DNA from 4 places in the Marinobacter sp. Arc7-DN-1 genome. Region 2 is predicted to be linked to each of the others. Evidence: predicted binding sites of a transcription regulator. Region 2 holds the regulator's gene; each other region holds the start of a gene.
What was found. The regulator sigma-54, encoded in region 2, starts transcription at its own class of promoters, with help from an activator protein. The targets are predictions, from matches to a motif close to ANTGGCATNNANNTTGCTNT.
Positions count from the first base shown of each region.

Region 1: the regulator sigma-54 is predicted to act here: its motif matches at 3,868-3,887, upstream of D0851_RS14040 (ammonium transporter).
Region 3: the regulator sigma-54 is predicted to act here: its motif matches at 3,085-3,104, upstream of flgB (flagellar basal body rod protein FlgB).
Region 4: the regulator sigma-54 is predicted to act here: its motif matches at 3,092-3,111, upstream of flgA (flagellar basal body P-ring formation chaperone FlgA).

Region 1 covers NZ_CP031848.1:2,992,901-2,998,634, reverse strand. Annotated here, with positions in the region: gene D0851_RS14060 (phytoene desaturase family protein) at 1-1,489, shown strand, start outside; gene D0851_RS14055 (YkvA family protein) at 1,563-1,982, shown strand; gene pomA (flagellar motor protein PomA) at 2,053-2,823, shown strand; gene D0851_RS14045 (flagellar motor protein MotB) at 2,826-3,743, shown strand; gene D0851_RS14040 (ammonium transporter) at 3,978-5,186, shown strand; gene D0851_RS14035 (lipocalin-like domain-containing protein) at 5,286-5,734, opposite strand, start outside.
Region 2 covers NZ_CP031848.1:1,240,168-1,245,901, forward strand. Annotated here, with positions in the region: gene D0851_RS05775 (KpsF/GutQ family sugar-phosphate isomerase) at 1-217, shown strand, start outside; gene D0851_RS05780 (KdsC family phosphatase) at 219-779, shown strand; gene lptC (LPS export ABC transporter periplasmic protein LptC) at 776-1,369, shown strand; gene lptA (lipopolysaccharide transport periplasmic protein LptA) at 1,353-1,919, shown strand; gene lptB (LPS export ABC transporter ATP-binding protein) at 1,897-2,622, shown strand; gene D0851_RS05800 (RNA polymerase factor sigma-54) at 2,819-4,339, shown strand; gene hpf (ribosome hibernation promoting factor) at 4,441-4,749, shown strand; gene ptsN (PTS IIA-like nitrogen regulatory protein PtsN) at 4,836-5,306, shown strand; gene rapZ (RNase adapter RapZ) at 5,334-5,734, shown strand, end outside.
Region 3 covers NZ_CP031848.1:130,493-136,226, forward strand. Annotated here, with positions in the region: gene queF (NADPH-dependent 7-cyano-7-deazaguanine reductase QueF) at 1-429, shown strand, start outside; gene D0851_RS00665 (adenylate/guanylate cyclase domain-containing protein) at 459-1,898, opposite strand; gene D0851_RS00670 (DUF962 domain-containing protein) at 1,900-2,211, opposite strand; gene D0851_RS00675 (nitroreductase family protein) at 2,368-2,919, shown strand; gene flgB (flagellar basal body rod protein FlgB) at 3,171-3,569, shown strand; gene flgC (flagellar basal body rod protein FlgC) at 3,604-4,053, shown strand; gene D0851_RS00690 (flagellar hook assembly protein FlgD) at 4,072-4,749, shown strand; gene D0851_RS00695 (flagellar hook protein FlgE) at 4,777-5,734, shown strand, end outside.
Region 4 covers NZ_CP031848.1:220,763-226,496, reverse strand. Annotated here, with positions in the region: gene D0851_RS01085 (flavin reductase family protein) at 1-69, opposite strand, end outside; gene D0851_RS01080 (MFS transporter) at 69-1,265, opposite strand; gene D0851_RS01075 (CheR family methyltransferase) at 1,269-2,096, opposite strand; gene D0851_RS01070 (chemotaxis protein CheV) at 2,134-3,063, opposite strand; gene flgA (flagellar basal body P-ring formation chaperone FlgA) at 3,265-3,966, shown strand; gene flgM (flagellar biosynthesis anti-sigma factor FlgM) at 4,190-4,516, shown strand; gene D0851_RS01055 (flagella synthesis protein FlgN) at 4,524-4,994, shown strand; gene D0851_RS01050 (pilus assembly protein PilB) at 5,026-5,734, opposite strand, start outside.

The DNA.
Region 1 (5,734 bases), 1.8 Mb from region 2:
CAAGAAGGTTCTGGTGCTGGAACAGCATTACACCGCCGGTGGCTATACCCACAGCTATGCCCGCAACGGTTACGAGTGGGATGTGGGTGTGCACTATATTGGTGACATGGGCTTACCCCATACCCTCGGCCGCCGGCTGTTCGACTACATCACCAACGGCAAGCTGGAATGGGCCCCCATGGACGAGAACTACGACCGGTTCTTTCTGGGCGACAAGGTGGTCAACCTGCGCGCCGGCAAGGAAGGCTTGCGGCACTCGCTGCTCAGCGCTTTCCCCGATGAACAGAGCGCCATCGACCAGTACCTGAAGCTGCTGGACAAGGTAGCCGACGGCATGCAGTGGTACACCCTCTCCAAACTGACCCCCGGCATTCTCGGCCCCATTGTTCGCAAGGGCCTGGATGTGGCACTGCCGGAGTGCTTTAACAAGACCACCTGGGACGTACTGAGCGAGCTGACTGACAACCAGGAACTGATTGGCGCCATCACCGGCCAGTGGGGCGATTGCGGGGTTACGCCGAAACAGTCCAGCTTTATGGTCCATGCGCTGATTGCCAAACACTACCTGTATGGCGGTTTTTACCCTGTCGGCGGCGCCTCGGAAATCGCCAAAACCATTATTCCGGTGATTCAGGAGTCCGGCGGAGAGGCATTCACCTACGCCGATGTTACCGAGATCCTGGTCGAAAAAGGCAAGGCGACGGGTGTACGCATGGCCGATGGCGAAGAGATCCGCGCGCCCCTGGTGATCAGTAATGCCGGTGTCATCAATACCTTCGAGAAGCTGCTGCCGGCCGCTGTAGCCGAAAGAACCGGCTATCAGGGCAAACGCCAGCACATCACCCCGTCCATGCCTCACATTGGCCTGTACATTGGTCTGAAAGGCACGCCGGATCAGCTCGGGCTGCCCCGCACCAATTTCTGGATATACCCGGGTGCCGATCACGATGGCAACGTGCAGCAGTTCCTTGACGACCCCGAGCACGCGGATTTCCCGGTGGTGTACATCTCCTTCCCGGCCGCCAAGGATCCGGATTACCAGAACCGCTGGCCGGGCACCTCCACCATCGAGATAGTCGCCCCCACCACCTGGGAGATTTTCGAGCCCTGGCAGGACACCCCCTGGGGCAAGCGTGGCGAGGACTATGAAGCCCTGAAGCAGAAGATCACCGACCAGTTACTGGAGGTGATGTACGAAAAGCTGCCGCAGTTGCGGGGCAAGGTGGATTACGTGGAAACCTCCACCCCGCTTTCCACCGCCTGGTTCTGCCGTTATGGCCGGGGCGAACTGTATGGCCTGGATCACAACCCGGAACGGTTTGAACAGGACTGGCTGAAACCCAAAACCGACATTCCCGGCCTTTACCTTACCGGCCAGGACATCCTCACCTGCGGGGTGGTGGGCGCCATGATCGGTGGCCTGGTCACCACCCTGGCCATTCAGGGCTGGCGCGGTACCGGACTGGCGAAGCGAATCTTCGTGGGTTAATGCCATTGGCAATGCCTCCGGGGTTGCGCGATCATGGCTGCCCAACATCTCAGGTAATAAAGGGAACCTGTTCATGGCCCTGTTCAGCCAGAAAAACGCAGAGAAACAGTTAAACGCGGAAGCCAGCAAGGTCCATCGGGAAGACCTTGAAAAACTGCTGGACCGGCAACGCGCCATTGAGGAAAAAGTGAAAGGCAGCGGCAAACTGAAGCGTTTCAGTGCGGATATCCAGCTGATGTTCTCGATGATCCGGGACTACTGGTACGGCAATTACCGCAGCGTTCCCTGGAAGACAATCGCAGCGGTGGCGGGAGCGCTGCTGTATGTCATGAACCCGCTGGATGTTATCCCGGATCTGATTCTGGGTTTCGGTTTTCTCGACGATGCCGGCGTGGTCGCCCTGTGTCTGAAGCTGGTGGAATCCGACCTGCACCGTTACGCGGCCTGGAAAGAGCAGCAGGAAGAGGTGAAAAGTGTCCCTCAGACGAATTGATTAAACTCTGAACTGAAGGTAACCTCACCCCCCCAGTTCTGTCGGCACGTCAATCAAATCTGGAGTTCCCGTGGATTTCGCCACTCTTATTGGTCTTGCTGGCGCCATAATACTTATCGCCTCCGCAGTGATTCTCGGCGTATCGCCTTTGGTTTTTATCAATCCTGCGTCACTCTTGATCGTTGTTGGCGGCACGTTGCTGGTGGTACTTGCCAAGTTCAGCATTGCCCAGTTTTTCGGCGCCTTCAAGGCCGCTGCCAGGGCATTCAAGTTCAAGTTACCGGAAACCCAGGCCAGCATTGAAGAACTGGTGGATATCGCCAATGTCGCCAGAAAAGAGGGCGTACTCGGCCTTGAGGGCCGGGAAGTAAGTAGCCCGTTTCTGGGGCAGGGCATCCAGATGCTGGTTGACGGCCAGGACGGCAATACCATCAAGCAGCTGCTGAGCAAGGAACGCCTGATGACACTGGAGCACAACCGCTCCGGCGCCAAGGTTTTTACCGCCATGGCGGACGTCGCTCCGGCCATGGGCATGATCGGCACCCTCATCGGTCTGGTTCAGATGCTTTCCAACATGGAAGACCCGAAATCCATCGGCCCCGCCATGGCCGTTGCGCTTCTGACCACACTCTATGGCGCCATGATCGCCACCATGATCGCTACGCCCATCGCAGACAAGCTGTCTCTGCGAATGACAGAAGAAGCCCGGATGCAGTCGCTTTACACAGACGCTCTTGTGGCCATTCAGGAAGGCACCAATCCGCGGATTATCGAACAGATGCTGTCAAGCTACCTGCCACCGAAGGAGCGTGAGAAACTGGTCGAAGCCGAGGGCACATAGGCATGGATGAGCTGCCGGAAGAGGAAAAACCGGGCATCCCCGCCTGGGTAGTCACCTTTGCAGACCTGATGTCCCTGCTGATGTGTTTCTTTGTTCTGCTGCTTTCGTTCTCGGAAATCGACGCCCAGAAGTTCAAGCAGATTGCCGGCGAACTTTCCAAGGCCTTCGGGGTCCAGCGCGAGGTACCGGTGCTGGAAATACCCAAGGGCACCAGCCCCGTTTTTGACACCTTCTCGCCCGCCCCTCCGGAGCCCACGGTAGTAAATGAAGTAAAGCAAACCACCACGGATGAACAGCCGGAGCTGCAGACCCTGAAAAGCCCCGCAGACCTGGCCGTGGAGGCCGCGATCCAGGACCAGATAAAGGAAACCATGGGCGATCTTGCACAGGTGCTGGAGCCGGCCATCGCCGACGGACGCATCAACGTCAGCCAGGACCAGCGGCGCATCGTGATCCGCGTCGAGGAAAAAGGCTCGTTTCCATCAGGCTCCGCACAGCTGACCTGGGAGTTCGAGGGCCTCCTGCTGGAAATGGCGAAAGTTCTGGCCACGATTCCCGGCAACCTGACCATTGAAGGCCATACCGACAACGTGCCCATCCGCACAGAACGCTTCTACAGCAACTGGGACCTGTCCGCGGCCCGGGCGGCGGCTGTCGCCAATGTATTGCTGGCCCGGGATTACGTGCAGCCCACCAGGCTTGCGGTAACCGGGCTGGCGGATACCGAGCCGAGAGTGTCGAACACTTCCCCCGGGAACCGCGCAAAAAACCGCCGGGTGGAGATCATCATTGATCTTTCCGAGCCCATGCAGGAACAGGAAATTCGCCTGCGGGAGCTTATTGAGTCCGAATCCGTGGATCAGGAAACGATCATTGGGATCGAGTCCGGCACCCCCTCTTCCGGCGAAATTAGCTGGTAAAAACACGCCAGATTGGTGCATTCACCCTGAAAACGCACAACTATAGTGCGGTAAGCGCCAACCATACCCCGCCAGCCGCTTTCAATATTGCCGCAACCCCCGTCCCACTCTCGAAATGCATTGTTTTGGAACAGCTCTTGCTTATCCTGCACCTCATCAATGCACAATTCCATGCCCTTTCCATGCACAACGGCCCGGAAGAGGCCCGATACCCAACATCAGGAGCGAAAACCCGTGGACATCACGAGTGCAGTAAACACCCTGACTGAAAGCGCCAACACACTGTTCATCCTGATCGGTGCCGTTATGGTGCTGGCCATGCACGCCGGCTTTGCCTTTCTGGAAGTCGGTACCGTCCGCCACAAGAACCAGGTAAACGCGCTGGTCAAGATCATGACCGACTTCGGCATCTCCGCCGTGGCCTACTTCTTCATCGGCTATTACATCGCCTACGGCACTCATTTCATGAGTGGTGCCGCCGAGCTCACCGCCGCCAACGGCTATGATCTGGTGAAGTTTTTCTTCCTGATGACCTTTGCCGCGGCCATTCCCGCCATCGTATCCGGCGGCATTGCCGAGCGGGCAAAGTTCTACCCCATGCTGATCGCTTCGGGCCTGATCGTGGCGTTCGTCTACCCCTTCTTCGAAGGGCTGGTCTGGAATGGCAACTACGGTTTCCAGAGCTGGCTTGAGAACCAGTTTGGTGCACCCTTCCACGACTTTGCCGGCTCCGTTGTGGTGCATGCGGTCGGCGGCTGGATTGCGCTGGCGGCGGTACTGATACTCGGCGCCCGTAAAGGCCGGTATCGCCACGGCAAGGTCGTGGCGTTTGCCCCTTCCAACATTCCGTTCCTGGCCCTCGGCGCCTGGATCCTCACGATTGGCTGGTTTGGCTTCAACGTCATGTCCGCCCAGACCCTCGATGGCATCAGTGGCCTGGTGGCGATCAACAGCCTGATGGCCATGGTTGGCGGCATCCTGGTGTCAATGCTGCTGGGCCGGAGAGACCCGGGCTTTATTCACAACGGACCGCTGGCCGGACTGGTGGCCGTGTGTGCCGGTTCAGACCTGATGCACCCGGTCGGGGCACTGATCACCGGGGGCGTGGCCGGTGCCATCTTTGTGTACCTGTTTGAATGGGCCCAGGCCAGGATTGAACGCCTGGACGATGTGCTGGGCGTCTGGCCCCTGCACGGCGTCTGCGGTGTCTGGGGCGCCATCGCCTGCGGCATCTTCGGCCAGGAGGCCCTGGGTGGCCTCGGCGGCATCAGCCTGACGTCCCAGATCATCGGCTCGGTGGCCGGTGTCATTGTCGGCTTTGTCGGCGGTCTGGTCGTCTATAGTGTTATTAATGCGATCTCCGGCCTGCGGCTGACCGAAGAAGAAGAGTTCAACGGTGCGGACCTGAGCATTCACCGCATTGGCGCAACGGCTATCGAATAGTCTTGTCGGTGGCCCGTCTTTTGCGGCAGGTTTTCATGCCGGCTTTGATCAGATCGCTACCTTTCGCAAGATGCACGTGTTTGAAAAACCGGGCGAGCGCTATTTGCCATACCCCGTCAGTTCCATGTAGCCCACACCGGAGTGACTGCCCGAGACCGTGACCGGGCTCTCCCAGTATCGATAGAGCCCGTCGTTACGGTAGTCTCCGGCCGGCGCGGACACTTCCAGGTGAACCCCGTAGCCGGGAACCTCCAGGCGCCACCGGCGCGGATATCCGCCCTGGCCGGCAATGGGTGCCATACGGATCTGGTCCGGCGTGAGCGCCACGGGCCCTTCCCCTGCCGGAATCCAGGTGCCGGACCGGAAGGCACCGTCGTCCTCCCTCAGTTGAAAGGCCATCAGCCTGTCGCCCGAATCCAGGTGCAGGGCGAACCAGTCCCAGCCCTGCTGCCCGGCCTTGAGAAACTGGCTGCTCCATTCCCGGTCAAACCAGCCCTGGCCCGAGACTTCCAGTGTCTCACCGGCCAGGGTAACCGTGCCTTCAATCT
Region 2 (5,734 bases):
TCGCCGGACTCTGGACCGCTCAGTAGACATCCACAATACGCCCATCCATGAGGTGATGACCCGGCATGGAAAAACCATCCAGGCCGATCATCTCGCGGCAGAAGCATTGAACGTGATGGAAGAAATGAAGATCAACGCCCTGCCGGTTACCGATGAGAGCGGCGCCCTGATCGGCGCCATTAACATGCACGACCTGCTGCGGGCCGGGGTTATCTGATATGCAGAATGAATGGCCCGAATCCCTGCTGGCGAAAGCGGCGCAGATCCGCCTGATTGCCCTTGATGTCGACGGCATCATGAGCGACGGCAAGCTCTACTTCAGCGCCACCGGCGATGAGCTCAAGGCGTTCAACATTCTCGACGGCCTGGGCCTGAAACAGTTGATGGCTGCGGGCATAACTGTCGCTGTCATCACCGGGCGCAAGTCGCCACTGACGGAAAAACGCATGCGGGACCTCGGTATCCCGCACCTGATGCAGGGACGAGAGGACAAGAAAGCAGCCCTGCAGGAACTGGCGAGTACCATGAACATCCGCCCGGAAGCGATCGCCTACATGGGCGACGATCTGCCAGACTTGCCAGCCCTGACGTTTGCAGGCCTTGGAATCACAGTGCCCAACGGATACTGGCTGGTCCGGCAGCAGGCGGATTACTGTACCCGGGCCCAGGGAGGAAACGGCGCCGTGAGGGAGGCTTGCGACCTGCTGCTTAGCGCCCACGGAAAGCTGGACGCAGCGCTGGCCCCCTACCTGGGGCCTGATCAGGAGGCTGGCACGTGAACTGGCTCCCGGACCGGCCCCGGCTGCAAACGCTGGCACTGGCGGGTACCATTGTCGCGGCGGTGTTTTTGCTATGGCGAAGTGATGAGCCTCCGGTTATCGACCGGCAGGCCGCCGATCTGAGAGGCGATACCGAACCCGACGGATTCGTGGTCAATGGCAAGTACACCGCGTTCGATGAAGCCGGCAACCCCAAGGTCAGTTTTACCAGCCCGCGGATAGAGCAGTTCGAGGAAGGCAACCTGGCCACCCTGGAATCGCCGAGAGCCGAGCTCTACAGCGGTACCGGGGGCGCCGACAGTCTGCCCTGGATTGTGGAAGCCGAAAATGGCAGCCTCCTGCAAAATGAAAACCTGCTTTACCTGACCGGCAAGGTCCGGGTACTCCGACGTGTTGGCGGTCGGGACACCACCCTGACAACACCAACCCTGACCCTGGACAACGACCGGGGCCTGGCATACACAGACGCACCCGTAGAGATACGCGACGTGACAGGCACCACTCGTGCCACAGGCATGAAAGCGTGGATCGACGAGCGGATTCTGGAACTGAACTCCCAGGTGGAAGGACACTATGAAACCGGAAACTAACCGATACCGGGGCCTGATGGCTGCCCTGCTGACCGTCGCCATGGCCGGGCCGGCGGCAGCTTTCGAGCTTGATTCTGATATTCCCATCAAGGTAACCGCAGACAACGCCCGCCTCGACGACGGCCAGGGTATCGCCACCTACACCGGCGATGTAGAGCTGGAACAGGGCGAGACCCATCTGAGCGCGGAGCGTGTGGTTCTGTACCGCGACGAAAACGGCCTGAACCGGATTGAAGCCTTCGGAAGCCCGGCCCGTTACCGCCAGCCAACCCGTGAGGGCGAAGGTGAAACCGACGCCAGGGCGCTGAATATTACCTGGTCGGCCACTGACCAGCGTCTGATCTTTGAACGGCAAGCGGTCATCGAACAGAATGGCAACCTGTTCCGGGGCGATGTCATCCATTATGATACCGTCCGCCGGGTCGTAACTGCCCAAGGCGGCGCCGATACCGGTGAAGGATCCGGCCGGGTAGAAATGGTGATTCAGCCACGCAGCACTGACAGACGCACTGACAGACAGGAATCCGATGGCAGTTCTGAGAGCCAGTAATCTGGCAAAGAGTTATAAACAGAAAAAAGTGGTGATCGACGTTTCCCTGGAAATCCGCAGCGGGGAAATTGTTGGTCTGCTGGGCCCCAATGGCGCCGGTAAAACCACCTGCTTTTACATGATTGTGGGGCTGGTTCCCGCCGACTGCGGCCGGATCACCATCGACAGCCGCGACATCACTCATCTGCCCATGCACGGCCGGGCGCGTCAGGGCATCGGTTACCTGCCCCAGGAAGCCTCGGTATTCCGCAAACTGTCGGTGCGCGACAACATCATGGCCATTCTGGAAACCCGCAAGGGTCTGGGTAAGGCGGAGCGGGGAAAGAAGGTGGAAGAATTGCTCGAAGAATTCCACATTACCCACATTCGTGACAGCATGGGCATGGCCCTGTCCGGCGGCGAGCGCCGGCGTGTGGAAATTGCCAGGGCCCTGGCGATGGAGCCGGCCTTCATCCTCCTGGATGAGCCGTTCGCCGGTGTCGACCCCATTTCCGTGAGCGATATCAAACACATCATCCGGCATCTTCGGGACAAGGGCATTGGTGTGTTGATTACCGACCACAACGTGCGTGAGACCCTGGACATCTGTGAGAATGCCTACATCGTTTCCGGTGGCCACATCATCGCCTCCGGTAATGCCGAGGCCATTCTGGCCAACCAGCAGGTGAAGGAAGTGTATCTGGGCGATGAGTTCCGACTGTGAAATTGGGGTCAGATGAAATTGGGGTCAGATGAACTTTTCATCTGACCCCCGGATTGTTTTGATGATCTGTAGCAAGTAAACTCGGCAAAGAACTTGCTAGGGTAATACAGGGCCAAGGCAAGTAACCGACATATAAAGAATTTTTCACTACCTACGACACCAAGCGCTGATGAGTGACGGATCCTGAACCATGGTAATGAAAGCCTCCTTACAGTTAAAGCTGGGTCAGAGCCTGACCATGACACCCCAGCTGCAACAGGCGATCCGGCTTCTACAGCTTTCCACTCTCGACCTTCAGCAGGAAGTCCAGCAGGCCCTGGAATCCAACCCCATGCTGGAGACGTCCGAGGATGAGGATCAGCCGGAGACCGACACCGGGAATGACGAACGGGAGGCCAATGCCACCGAGTCCGCCGCTGAGACAGTTCCCGAACCTTCACCCGACTGGGATGAAACCGAAAACGGTCCGGACTGGTCCTCGGAAAACGAAATCCCGGATAATATCCCGGACGATCTCCCGGTCGACACCGCCTGGGACGATATCTACCAGTCCGCACCGGCATCGGCCGCCCGTAACGATGACGAAAACGATCACGATTTCGAGACCCGCAACTCCCCCACTGACACGCTTCAGGATCACCTGGAATGGCAACTGAACCTGACCCCGATGAGCGAACGGGACCAGGCCATTGCCCACGCTTTGATGGACGCAGTGGATGAACGCGGCTATCTGACCAGTCCGCTGGAAGAGATTCATGCCGGGTTGCTGGATGAAAACGAAGAAGACCCCCTTGAGCTGGATGAAGTCGAGGCGGTCCTTCACCGGCTGCAGCATTTTGATCCTCCCGGCGTGTTCGCCCGGGACCTGCAGGAATGCCTGCTGATCCAGCTCAACCAGCTGCCGCCGGAAACGCCCTGGCTGGCCCAGGCTCGCCTGGTCATCACCCATTACATCAATCTGCTCGGCAACCGCGACTATGCCCAACTGCTACGCCGCAGCCGCCTGAAAGAAGACCAGCTGCGGGATGTACTGGCCCTGATTACCGGCCTGAATCCCCGCCCCGGTGACGTGATTGACCGCACCGAACCTGACTACGTAATTCCGGATGTGATCGTTCGCAAGCACAACGGCCGCTGGCGCGTTGAACTGAATCCGGAAATTGCCCCGCGCATCCGCGTCAATGCCAGCTATGCTTCTCTTATAAGGCGTGCGGACAGCAGTGCCGACAACACCTACCTGCGGGATCAGTTGCAGGAGGCGAAATGGTTTATCAAGAGCCTGCAGAGCCGCAATGAAACCCTGCTGAAAGTGGCGACCCGTATTGTCGAGCACCAGCAAGGATTCCTGGATCAGGGTGAAGAAGCCATGAAACCGCTGATCCTCTCTGATATCGCCCAGGCGGTTGAGATGCATGAGTCCACGATTTCCCGGGTCACCACCCAGAAATACATGCACACCCCCCGGGGAATTTTCGAGCTGAAATATTTCTTCTCCAGCCATGTCAGCACTGACGAAGGCGGTGAATGTTCTTCCACGGCGATCCGCGCGATGATCAAAAAGCTGATTGCCGCGGAAACGCCCAAAAAGCCGTTGAGCGACAGTAAAATTGCAGCCATGCTAGGAGAACAGGGAATCAAGGTTGCGCGACGCACCGTTGCCAAGTACCGGGAGGCCATGCACATTCCGCCTTCGAACGAACGCAAGCGGCTGGTCTGAACACCCCGGGGTCCGGGCGCAACGTACTATTTGCCGGCGCACAATGCGCCAGCACCCAGACCGGCTCCCGGGAGCCGGAACGATGACAACAGGAGACGCCTATGCAACTCAATATTTCAGGCCATCACGTAGAACTGACTCCCGCACTGAAGGATTATGTTTCAGAGAAGTTCCAGAAGCTCGAGCGTCACTTTGACCACATCAGCAACTGCCAGGTAACCCTGGAAGTGGAGAAGGTGCGCCAGATTGCGGAAGCCACGCTGCACGTGGTTGGTGGTGAGATTCACGCAAAGGCAGAAAATGAGGATATGTACGCAGCCATCGATGTCCTGATCGACAAGCTGGACCGCCAGATTCTCAAACACAAGGAAAAGAATGTAGACCGGATGCACGGAAACGGCTCTCGCTAACTGGCTGTTTTCATGCAAGTCATCCAATCGAGCTGCGACACGGCTGACGTGTCGCAGCCTTTTTTTAACGGAAATGCAGTCGATCCATGAGCGACACATCCCTGACCATAGACAACATACTTGCACCGGAGCTCACCCTCTGTCGGGTGTCGGCATCCAGCAAGAAGCGGGCTCTGGAGTTTATTGCCGAGCAGATAAACCTCCAGGACAATACGCTCAGCGAAACCCAGATATTCAATAACCTGATCTCACGGGAGCGTCTGGGCAGCACCGGTATTGGCCAGGGAATTGCCATCCCGCACTGCCGCCTGGAAGGCCTGGATCATGTGGTGGGCGTACTGATGACGCTGGAAGAAAGCGTCGAGTTCGACGCCATCGACAATCAGCCGGTAGATCTGATCTTCGCCCTGGTCGTGCCCAAGGAGGCCACCAGCGAACACCTGGAACTGCTCAGCCAGCTGGCGGAAAAATTCAATGAGCGGTCGTTCTGTGATCGCCTGCGGCAATGCGAGGACGCCAGCACCCTGTACGAGCGCATGACCGCCTCAAGCGGATGACATTCATTGCAGTGGAGGTACGTGGTCATGAAGCTGATTATCGTCAGTGGCAGGTCCGGATCGGGCAAGAGTACCGCACTTCATGTTCTGGAAGATCTGGGCTTCTATTGCATAGACAACCTCCCGATCGGCCTGCTTTTCCCCCTTACCCGGGAAGCCGCCAGCCAGACAAAACCGGGCCGCCTCGGCAAGATGGCCGTGAGCATTGACGCCCGTAACCTTTCCGGAGAACTGGCCAACTTCGAAGAGATCTACCGCCGCCTCCAGGAAACAGGGGTGACCGTTGAGATCATCTTCCTGGATGCCGACGAACAGTCCCTGCTGCAGCGTTTCCACGCGACTCGCCGAAAGCACCCCCTGAGCGATGACAAGACCTCGCTGCGGGAAGCCATCACCAGTGAAAAGAAGCTTCTTGAACCGCTGTCCAA
Region 3 (5,734 bases), 1.1 Mb from region 2:
GGCAAAGCGGTTGGCCGCCCCGGGGGATTTGAGCTGATCGATGATGAACCGGTGAGCGATGTGGTTTATGACTATGCACCGGACTCACTTTCCGCCGGCGACGGAATAGTGACAGAGCACCTCTGTTCCCATCTGCTGAAGAGCAATTGCCCGGTGACAGGGCAACCGGACTGGGCAACCCTGCTGATCCGTTACACCGGCCCGAAAATCGACCGGGCCGGGTTGCTGCGGTATGTGGTGAGTTTTCGGCAGAAGCAGGATTTCCACGAACACTGCGTGGAAACCGTGTTTACGGATTTGATGGGCCGCTGCAAGCCGGAGTCGCTCACAGTCTGCGCCCGATACACCCGAAGGGGCGGGCTGGATATCAATCCCTGGAGAAGTACCGAAACCGGCCAGGGTGCCGGGCCGCGGCTGATCCGTCAGTAACCAGGGTGAAATGAGGCACCGGCGGCGCCTCAGGAGACGTCTTCTTCCCGCCTGAGGCGGTCCGCGGCATCTTCCAGCGCGGTGAGAATGGCCTGCCGTTCCTTTTCGGTGATCTTGTCCGAATCCAGATACATGGCAAAGCCGCTGTGTTCGTGTTCCATGAAGCTGCGGTTTGGCCCCATATCCCGCCGGAAATCCACCACCTCGTAAATCGGCACCGGTTTGCCGAATCCTTTCACGGTTATTTCACCTTTGTCCCGGCACATGATCTTGTTCTTGATCAGCGAAAAGGTCTCGTAGGACACCAGGATCTCACCGGGTTCCGCCAGGGATTCAAGGCGGCTGGCCAGATTCACTTCCTTGCCGATGATGGTGTAATCCATCCGGTTTTCAGCACCGAAGTTACCCACTGTAGTGTAACCGGTGCTGATCCCCATACGGATTTCCAGGGGGGTCTTGATGCCCTGGCTTCGCCACTTCTGGCGCATGATCTTCATGTGCTTGCGCATTTCAATGGCCATGGACACGCAGGCAAAGGCGTCTTCCCGCTGGCCCCGGCTGGTGGGGTCGCCGAAGAATACCATGATAGAGTCGCCCACGAATTTGTCGATGGTGCCGCCATATTTGAGGGCCACTTCAGACATTTCATTAAAGTAGTGATTCAACAGCTCGGTCAGCGCCTCCGGCTCCATCTCTTCGGAGAGTTCGGTGAAGCCTTTGATGTCTGAAAAGAATACCGCCAGTTTCTTGCGCTGGGTTTCCAGCCGTACATCCCGCTCCCCGGTAAAGATGGATTGCCACACCTGGGGTGAGAGGTACTTGGACAGCTTGTGGGACAAGGCAATTGACTGTTCCCGCTGATTTTGGATCTGGGTCTTGGCCAGCATCAGTGCCCGGGCCTGCTGGTGAGAGTAATAGGCGGTAACGCAGATATACAGCCCGGTGGAAAGAATCGACACCATGCTGGTCAAAAGCGGCGCGTGGGGGCCGTCGGCCAGGCCGAGGATGGCAACAGCAATCGCAATTGCCGCGGCCATGAAACCGGTGCCGATCAGCCACTGCCGGATGCCGCCAACAATCAGGCAACTGAACATCAGCATCAGGGCCACGGACAGGGAGGGTATGACAATCAGGCCGATGAAACCGATGAACCCGCCGCCAATCACACAATCCACAATGAGCATTTTCTGACGGATGCGTGCGGAATGTCTCAGGAAGGTTCTACGGGTGAGTATATGGGCTATGTGTGGCCATGTGAGAGCACCTGCTACCAGCCACAGTAACGGCTGCGGAAAGGCACCCTGGAGAACACCGGTTACGATAATTGCCGCCGTAGACGTGTACGCCAGTATTCGGCCGTTGTAATCCGGCATTGGCGGTATGGCTATCGGACTGCCGGGGCCTTCAGCAGCCATCGACTTGACAGCGGAGGTGCTGGCATTGCGCAGATCGGCCGGTACGCTCATCATTTCAGAAACGGATCCTGCCAATGAGCATGTCCCGGAACATGACCCAGTCACCCATCAGGCTGTACAGTGGGTACTTGAAGGTTGCAGGGCGGTTTTTCTCGAACTTGAAATGGCCGACCCAGGCAAACCCATAGCCGATGACCGGCAGGGTCAGAAGCCACGCAAGTTTTCCGGAGGTGATCGCCCAGACAGCGACCAGAAAAACCAGAAGACTACCGACAAAGTGCAGCCTGCGACAGATTACATCGCTGTGTTCTTCAAGGTAGTAAGGATAGAATTCGGAAAAGCTGTTGAAGGTTCGCTGGTTGCTCATTGTGTTGCTTCTCACCGTTGCAGGACTGCGGCATTTTATAATTGTTGGCAGCGCCGACTACGACTAAAGATTAACAGCATTACGTACAACCCACAATTCACAGCCAGCAATTGTGCCCGTGCCCATTTTCACACAGTCATAAAATAGCGAGACGATATGACAGCAGTTACTGATTTCCTGCTTAACCGGTCCTCCGAACCCAGGCTGGAGGCGCCCGCGCCGGACAGGGAAACCCTGAACAAGGCCTTTGCCTGCGCCGCTCGCGCTCCGGATCATGCCTTGTTGCGGCCATGGCGTTATCTGGTCGTAGAAGGTGAGGGGCTGGAGGCCCTCGGGGAACTGTTTGCCTCCACCTGTGCCAACAACAGTGACGAGCGGGAAATCGAAAAGCTCCGGCGCGCCCCTCTGCGGGCACCCATGGTCATTATTGGTATTGCCTCGCCGAGCCCCCACCCCAAAGTTCCGGAAGTGGAGCAGGTGATGTCTGCGGCTGCTGGCATGAGCTTTCTCGGGCTGGCCCTTCAGGATGCCGGTTATGGTGTGATGTGGCGCACCGGTGCTGTCGCCTATCATTCAGCCGTGCACAAAGGGCTGGGGCTGGATGACCACGAGCAGATTGTCGGCTTTCTTTATACGGGGAGTGTCTCCGCTGTAAAGCCTGCCGTTCTCCGGCCCGGGGTTGACGAGTTTGTCCGTCACTGGCCTTAACGGGTAACTGTCGCTTCCCCCGGCGTGGGCGGGGGAAGCGGTTTGCCGCTTTCGAGGACTTTCTTTCCCTTTATCCGCTCCCGCTTTCTCTCAACAGCCCAGCTAATCCCGCCAATACTGGGGTTATGCGCTATTTAGGGCGCCTTTTTAGAGCGCCTTTCGAATTCTGGCATCTACCTTGCTTTAGTTCTGTCAGAGAGCACAGCCGGCAAAATCAGGTCGGCGTACTGGTGCAGTTTTCGGGAGGCAACATGGCAATTTCGTTCGATAAGGCTCTGGGCATTCATCAGCACGCGGTGGAAGCGCGGGTCAAGCGTGCCGAAGTTCTGGCAAACAATCTGGCCAATGCTGACACCCCGGGTTTCAAGGCCCGTGATGTGGATTTCCAGGCGATGATGCAGAAGGCCCAGGAGTCCGTCAGCGGCTTCCAGATGGCGAAAACGAACGAGGCCCACATGGATACCTCCCGGTCTGCCTCAGACAGCGACCTTTTGTACCGGATGCCACATCAGCCGTCGGTCGACGGCAATACTGTGGATGCCCAGCAGGAGCAGTCGCGCTTCATGCGTAACGCCATGGACTTCCAGGCCAGTTTCCAGTTCCTGAACAGCAAGTTCAGCGGTTTGACCAAAGCCCTGAAGGGCGAATAAGCCGCAGTCACAGGGTTAGCGAAGGAGAATTATCATGTCACTGGGCAGCATTTTTGATATCGCCGGTTCCGGCATGACAGCGCAATCGCTGCGGCTGAATACAACCGCGTCCAACATTGCCAATGCCGAAACAGCCAGCTCCAGTACCGGTGAAACCTACCGGGCCAGAAAGCCGGTGTTCTCAGCCGTTCAGCAATCACTCCTGAACCCGGGGCAGGGTGGCATGCCGATGGCTGCCGATGAAGGTCCCGGTGCCGGCGTCAGGGTTGAAGGCATTGTTGAGAGTGATGCGGAGTTACAGATGCGCTACGAGCCCCACCATCCGGCGGCCAATGAAGACGGTTATGTCTTCTATCCCAACGTGAACGTGGTTGAGGAGATGGCTGACATGATGTCGTCGTCCAGAAGTTTCCAGATGAATGTGGATGTCATGAACACAGCCAAGTCCATGATGCAGCGCATTCTGACCCTTGGTCAGCAGTAATACGGTGAGGAGCACAACATGACTGCAGTAAATGCAACAGACGCGTCGGATGTTCTGAGCCAGTACCAGCTGAAGCAACAGGATGGCGGCCAGGGCACCAGTGAGCTTGGCCGGAATGAGTTCATGGAACTGATGCTGGCACAGCTGAAAAACCAGAACCCGCTGGAACCCCAGGACAACGGTGAATTCATCTCCCAACTGGCCCAGTTCAGCTCGCTGGAGGAGATGCAGAACCTCTCCGGTACGGTTGAGGATGTGGCGGGCCAGTTCCGTTCCACCCAGGCGCTGCAGGCCTCTGCCATGGTCGGCAAAACCGTGCTTGCCCCTTCCCAGATCGGGATTCTGGGTGCGGACGGTGAGATCAGTGGCACCGTTGAAGTGCCGGCATCGACCGGCGGGCTTCGGCTTTCGATTCAGGGTCAGAATGGTGAACGGGTTCGCCAGATTGACATGGGTAGTAGTCCGGCGGGGGTGACATCGTTCCGCTGGGATGGCCAGGACGGCAACGGCAATCCCTTGCCGCCGGGACCCTACCAGATTGTAGCCGAGGCTTCCTACCCGGATGGGCCGCAGCAGTTGGGTACGATGGTAAGTGCCAATGTTGACAGCGTGTCCCTGGGCCAGGGTGGCTCCATTACCCTGAATCTTGCAGGTATGGGCTCCATCGCCCTGTCTGATGTAAAACAAATTAACTGATACCGGTGAAACACCAAGGGGTGAACCATGGGATTTAATACGGGTTTGAGTGGTCTTCGCGCGGCATCGGTAGATCTGGACGTCACCGGTAACAATATTGCCAACGCCAGTACCGTGGGGTTCAAAGGCAGCAAGGCCCAGTTCGGCGATCTTTATGCCAGTGGTTTCCTGAGCGCAGGCACCAATCCGATCGGGGACGGTGTCCGGGTTCAGGGCGTGAAGCAGTCGTTCGGTCAGGGCAATATCAGCTTCACCGATAGCGGCCTGGATATGGCGATTGACGGTGATGGCTTCTTTATTCTGAACAATGGCGGCGAAGTGCGATACTCCCGGGCCGGCCAGTTCGGAGTAGACAAAGACGGCTTTGTGGTCAACAACCAGGGCATGAAGGTGCAGGGTTATACCGCTGATGGTGATGGCAACCTGTCCGGTGTGCGTGGTGACCTGCAGATTGAGACCGCCAACCTGGCTCCGCGCAGGACCACGAACCTGCAGACCGATGTGAATCTGGATTCCCGTGAATCCGTGCTGGAACGCAGGGTGAGAGACCTTTCCCTGCAGACCGGTGACTTTACGGCGGGTGAAACGCTGACTTTTTCCTATTCTGACGGTTCAGCCGATGAGACTGTTGTGATCCCCAGCCCGATAAACTCCGCGGGCCAGATTGCCGATGCGATCTCCGCAGCCTCCGGCGTGAGTGCTTCCGGTATCACAACAGCTGAAATAGACTCTACGGCCAATGGCGTCTCGACCGGTGATACTCTCAGTAATACGATTGCGTCTCGCAACCTGGAGCTCTCAATCAATGGTCAGCCCCTGAATGTAAGCGCTGTGACGACACTGGATGAGCTGGCGAACGTTATTTCCAGCTTCGGCAATAACTCAATCTCAGCCAATGTGGATGGCGACAACCTTTTAGTCCGGGACAGTTCGGGTGAACCGCTTGAGGTTCAGTGGGGAGACGGTAGTAGTACGAACCCGATTG
Region 4 (5,734 bases), 1.0 Mb from region 2:
TGGAATCACGGTCTGGGTCAGGATGTGATAGGCGTCTTTCGGGTCCATCCCCTCGAAATCGATAAGCATCAGTTTCTCCCGTTAACCGCGGCTTCAGGTGTACGCTCACGGATGAGCCACAGGGTCATAAGGATTCCGTGGAGGATAAGAAATGGCAGGGCGACCATAACAAGCCCGCCCCAGCCCAGCCAGCTCAGGATGGCACCGGCAGAGAGTGCAGCAGTGGCCTGGGAACCGAACACCATGATGTCGTTCAACCCCTGAACCCTGAAACGCTCTGCATCCTGGTACCCCCTGGGAAGTAGCGTTGTGCCACCTACAAAGAGGAAGTTCCAGCCCACACCCAGCAACAACAGGGCCCCAAGATAATGATGGAAACTGATGCCGCCGGCAGCGAGCACGATGCAACCCAGATAAGCGAGAAGCCCTGCCGCCATCATCAGAGGTATACTCACAACACGGGTCAGCCAGCCGCTGATGAGCGAGGGAAAGTACATGGCCATGATATGGAGCTGGATAACACGCTTGGCGTCGTTGAGATTATGCCCGGCCATCTCGGTCATGCTCAGCGGTGTGGCCGTCATGATGAAGCTCATCACCGCATAACCAATAGCAGCAGCGCTGATCGAGGCCCATACCAGTGGATTGGAAAGAATCTCACGCAAAGGGCGGCCACCGCCAGGATGTGTTTCCCGTACCAGTTCACCTTTTGCCCGGTAACCGGCGCCCAGTATAAGCAAGGCCGCGCTCTGCACAACCGTCAGACCAACCCAACTGATCAGAAACGGATACTGCTCAGCCGACCCACTGCCAATAGCGGCGACTTCGGGCCCTAGCCAGGCAGCAACCAACCCGCCAAGCAGCACCCGGGCTGCGGCAGAACCTGCCAGCCCCGGAGGCACAGACTCCATGGCTGCGAAACGGTATTGATGAACTACCGCCAATCCGGTGCCACCAACAACCGTCGCCAGGCACAAAAGCGAAAACAATCCGAGCCAGGATGCCAGTGCACCGAGCAATCCGGCCAGCATCCCCATGGTTGCGCCCAGCAGCATCACCCGCTTGCGGCCGAATCGTTCCATCAGCCAGGTGGCAGGCTTGATGGCCAGTACTGTCCCGACGACAACAAGACCGACAGGAAGTGTGGCGTATTCCGCTGCGGGTGCAAGCATACGGCCCTGGATGCTGCCAATGAAAACAATGAAGGGCGCTGTGCACATCGCCAGCGCCTGAGCCGCAACCAGCACCCAGACATTCATGGGCATGGTTTATTTTTTCCTGTAGATAATTCCGGGGTGGCACTGGACCATCTCGTAAAGGTGGGGCAAACCGTTAAGAGATTCAGAGGCACCAAGAACCAGATAACCTCCCGGATTAAGGGTGGCATGCATCCTGGTCAGGATGTCTTTCTTTGATTCCGCTGAGAAATAAATCAGAACGTTGCGACACATCACAATATCGAATTTGCCGAGCATGTATCGCTCCAGCAGGTTCAGCTCCTTGAACTCTACCATGGTCTTGATCTGCGGCTTGATTTGCCAGCCACCGTTCAGGGACGGCGTAAAGAACTGCTTCTGCCGCTCCGGTGATAACCCGCGACCAATGGCGATCATCTCGTATTCGCCCTTACGGGCAACCTCAAGCACGCTTTTGGAAATATCCGTTGCGGTGATTCTTACATCACGCAATTTGCCTGGCCGGAGCCTTCGGAACTCCTCCACAATCATCGCAATCGAGTAAGGTTCCTGCCCGGTTGAACAAGCGGCAGACCAGATTCGAAGCGGCTGGCTGGAATTGCGCTCGGCAAATTCGGGAAGCAGTTTCTCCTGAAGGATCCGGAACGGATGGTTATCACGGAACCACAGGGTTTCATTGGTGGTCATGGCGTCAATAACAACTTCACGCAAACCACCCCGGCCTGGCCGCTTGAGACGATCAAGGAGCTCACCGAGCGAGTTCAGGCTGTTCTCCTCGAGAATCCGGCGTAACCGGCTTTTCACCAGGTACTGCTTGTTCTCTCCCAGCAAAATCCCACAGGCATCCTGCAGGAACGACTTGAAGGCTTCATATTCCTGTGGCGTTATATCCGCTTTCATTGGATCTCTGTTCTGAGTGAATCTCTGAGCAGCTTCATCAACCCTGGTCGATGATTTCCATTACCCGCTCGGCGAGTTCGTCCGGACTGAACTTTGCCATGAAGTCGTCGGCACCGACCTTCTTGACCATGGCCTGATTAAAGACCCCACTGAGAGAGGTGTGCAGCATGATAAACATGTCGGCGAGGGCCGGATCACCCTTAAGCTTCGTCACCAGCGTATAGCCGTCCATCTCTGGCATTTCAACGTCGGAAATGATCAGGGAGAAATGATCCTTTGCCCGCGAACCGTCGGCAGTCACTTCCTTCAGGTATTGATAAGCCTGTTTGCCGTCATTCCTGGTGACGACTTCCATTCCGATAGCCGTCAGGCAACGCTCTATCTGGCGACGGGCCACGGACGAATCATCCACCACCAGGACGGGCAGGTGGCCGGGCACCCGATCGGCACTCTTGCTCAGCACGGCTTCGGTAACATCCTCACCGAGCGGAGAAACTTCTGCAAGAATCTTCTCTACATCAATGATTTCTACCAGCTTATCATCGATCTTGGTGACAGCGGTAAGGTAAACATCCCTTCCGGCACCCCTGGGCGGTGGCAGAATATCTTCCCAGTTCATGTTCATGATCCGGTCGACACCAGTAACGAGGAAGCCCTGGGTTTTACGGTTGTACTCGGTAATGATGACAAAACTGGTCGCCAGCTCTTCCTGTGGAATTCCGGGCAATCCAATGGACATGCTCAGATCAATAATCGGAATGGTTTCGCCCCGGATATGGGCGACCCCCCTGACGACGTTCCGGCTGTTGGGAATAGATGACAGCCTGGGACATTGCAAAACCTCCTTCACCTTGAAAACGTTAATGCCGTAAATCTGACGCCCTCTCAAGCGGAAAAGAAGGAGCTCAAGGCGATTCTGCCCTACCAGCTGCGTGCGCTGGTTTACGCTGTCCAATACCCCTGCCATTTTGTTTCTCCTGGCTGGCCGGCTTTCCGCCGGCATATATCTTGCTGTTCACTGAATATATCGCCGAATAATCGCCTGATCGACGGGAAACCGTCATCTCAGCGGCGGGTCAGCCAACTTAACGGCCATTTTCCCGGAACCCTTAGCATTGTTCGGGTTTTTCTGCCCTGATATTGACAAGCATAGGACAAACTCATACGTATGCGCATCACCAATTTTGCCCTACTCCTGCTAATGTCCAGCCTGAGCGGCCCATTGCTGGCCCAAACCACTGCCAAACAGATCCGGCAGGCCACCCTGGCGTTTCTGGACGACTTTGCCAACGAACAGGCCAGTGCGGGCTATACGGTTTCCTTTGAACCAGGGTCCATCGATAGCCGCCTCACCCTCGCCGGGTGCGAACGCCCCCTGAGTGTCGGGTTCAGCGGCGACCCCTGGAAGAGTACAAGCCCGTCCCTGCTGGTAGCCTGTGAGGGAAGCCGCCCCTGGCGAATGTTCGTTACGGCCTCCATCTCAATCCGTGGGCCCGCCCTGATTGCAACCCGCCCCCTGACTCGCGGTGAGCGGATTACCCCGGATCTGGTGACGCATCAGTCCGTGGAGATCAATGCCTCAAGGCGCGGAGCGATAACCGAGACCGCACAAGCGGTCGGAATGGAGGTTCGGCGATCCATAAATGCCGGCTCTTTGATCACTCCGGATATACTCTCTGCGCCGGATGCGGTAGAGCGTGGGGATCATGTTATCATTACTGCGAAAACCGGCGGATTTTCAGTGCGTTCCCGAGGTAAGGCTCTGGCCAACGCAGGCATAGGAGAGCAAGTTCTGGTCGAGAATCTGAGCTCCTCACGTACGGTAAAGGCGAACGTTGTTGCCCCCGGCCGTGTTGAGATCCAGATGTAGCCGCGCTTCGGCAGCACTTTGCCGGCACGGCAAGATTCTGCCAGGCCCGGTGACAGTAGTAGCGGGAGCAGTAGTGGTTGGGGGTGAAAAAATTTACCGGGTAAAAATATGTTAATCCGGAAGGCAAAAAGTTTCTAAAGGTTTCTGCGGTTCCGCCGTTAAGAAGACATAAACTCGAGTAAGCGCCGCAAACGTGTGGCGCATCAGGCAAGCAGGTATCGATATGTCAGTTGACTTCAATGGAATTGGCCCCGGCCAGGTCAACACCCAGAGAACCACGGCCGACAAGGGCGCTGGCGCTCAGAGCAGCCAGCCGGCGACCAACGAGCAGGCAAAAACTCAGACCCGGGGAGCCCGGGGTGAAAACGTGAGCCTGAGCAGTCAGGCCAGGAATCTCAAACAGCTGGAACAGAAGCTGGGTGATTATCCTGAGATGGATGATGACCGTATTGAGCAGATCCGTTCCGCTCTCGAAAACGGGACCTACAAAATTGACGCCGAAAAACTGGCCCAGAAAATGCTTGAGATGGATGAAAGCATTTTCGGGTGAGTAAATCATGGCAGCAATCGATGATCTGAAGGCTCTTCTATCCCAGGATGTCAGCCAGCTGGACACACTCGCTGACATTCTCGGCAGGGAAAAAACCTGCCTTGCCACCTCCGATCTCCAGGCTCTAAACGAATTGACCAGAGAGAAAAACGATCTTCTCGGGGCCATTCGTGAGCGGGCAAAGCAGAAAATCCGGACGCTGGTTCAGATGGGCTATCGCCTCGAGAGCGGAGAGCCCTCCCGCTTTATTCGCAGTGCGGGCCTTTCTGAGCTTTATCAGCTCTGGCAGGAAGCGGACCAGAAACTGCGAGCCTGTCAGACCCTGAACCAGAACAACGGTCGGGTGATCACCCATCTGCAAAAACGCCTGACCCGGCTGGCCGACATTTTCCGGGGCGCCAATAGCCAGCAGAAGCTCTACGGAGCACGTGGTGAGCACACGACAGTTTCAAGCCGGACAGTGCTCGCAAGCGCCTGAAAACCGCGCTGGCCTTGGCCCATAACCGTTTCTATCGGGTGTAAATGGTCATCCGGGAGTCCGGGTGGAACCGGATATCCTGAATGGTCACGTTGCCCATTGACGCGCCCTGGCCTCCGGTAACACGGATATTGTCCATGCGGATTTCTTCAATACGTTCCGGAAAGGCCAGCATCAGCGCCCCGTCTTCCCGAACCGCGTAACGGGGCTCACCCTCCCGGTAGTGAACGCCGGAAATGGTAAGGTCTGAATCCAGGAAGTTCAGAACCGGCACGAAGATATTTGCCGTCAGTTTCATCCCCTCAATAACGTCAGCCGCCGGGCTTCCTCCCTGGCTGTCGCCACCGGCCGGATTCTCTGCCATCGCCCCGACCAGTCCGATCCGGTCTAGCAGGGTCGGATCACCCTGCCCCGATACGGCCGCCAGCTCGGTCTCGGTCAGCGGCGCAAGATTCCCTCTCTCATAGAGTTCGCCGGCTTCCAACGCCGACTGGGAGGTATCTGCACTGTTACTGGCCGCAAACGTCACCAGCGGCTGGAACGGAAGCGTAACCATGGTCACCAGGGCCGCCGCGTTACGATAGCGGGACTGGTGCTTGAGAACCCGGTGAAGTTCCTTATCCGTGATCCAACCGGCCTGAATGAGCACTTCACCGAGGCGTTGGCCGGTTTCGCGCTGAATTCTCAGGCCTTCATCCAGCTGGCCTTCAGACAGATACCCGCGATTGACAAGTAATCGC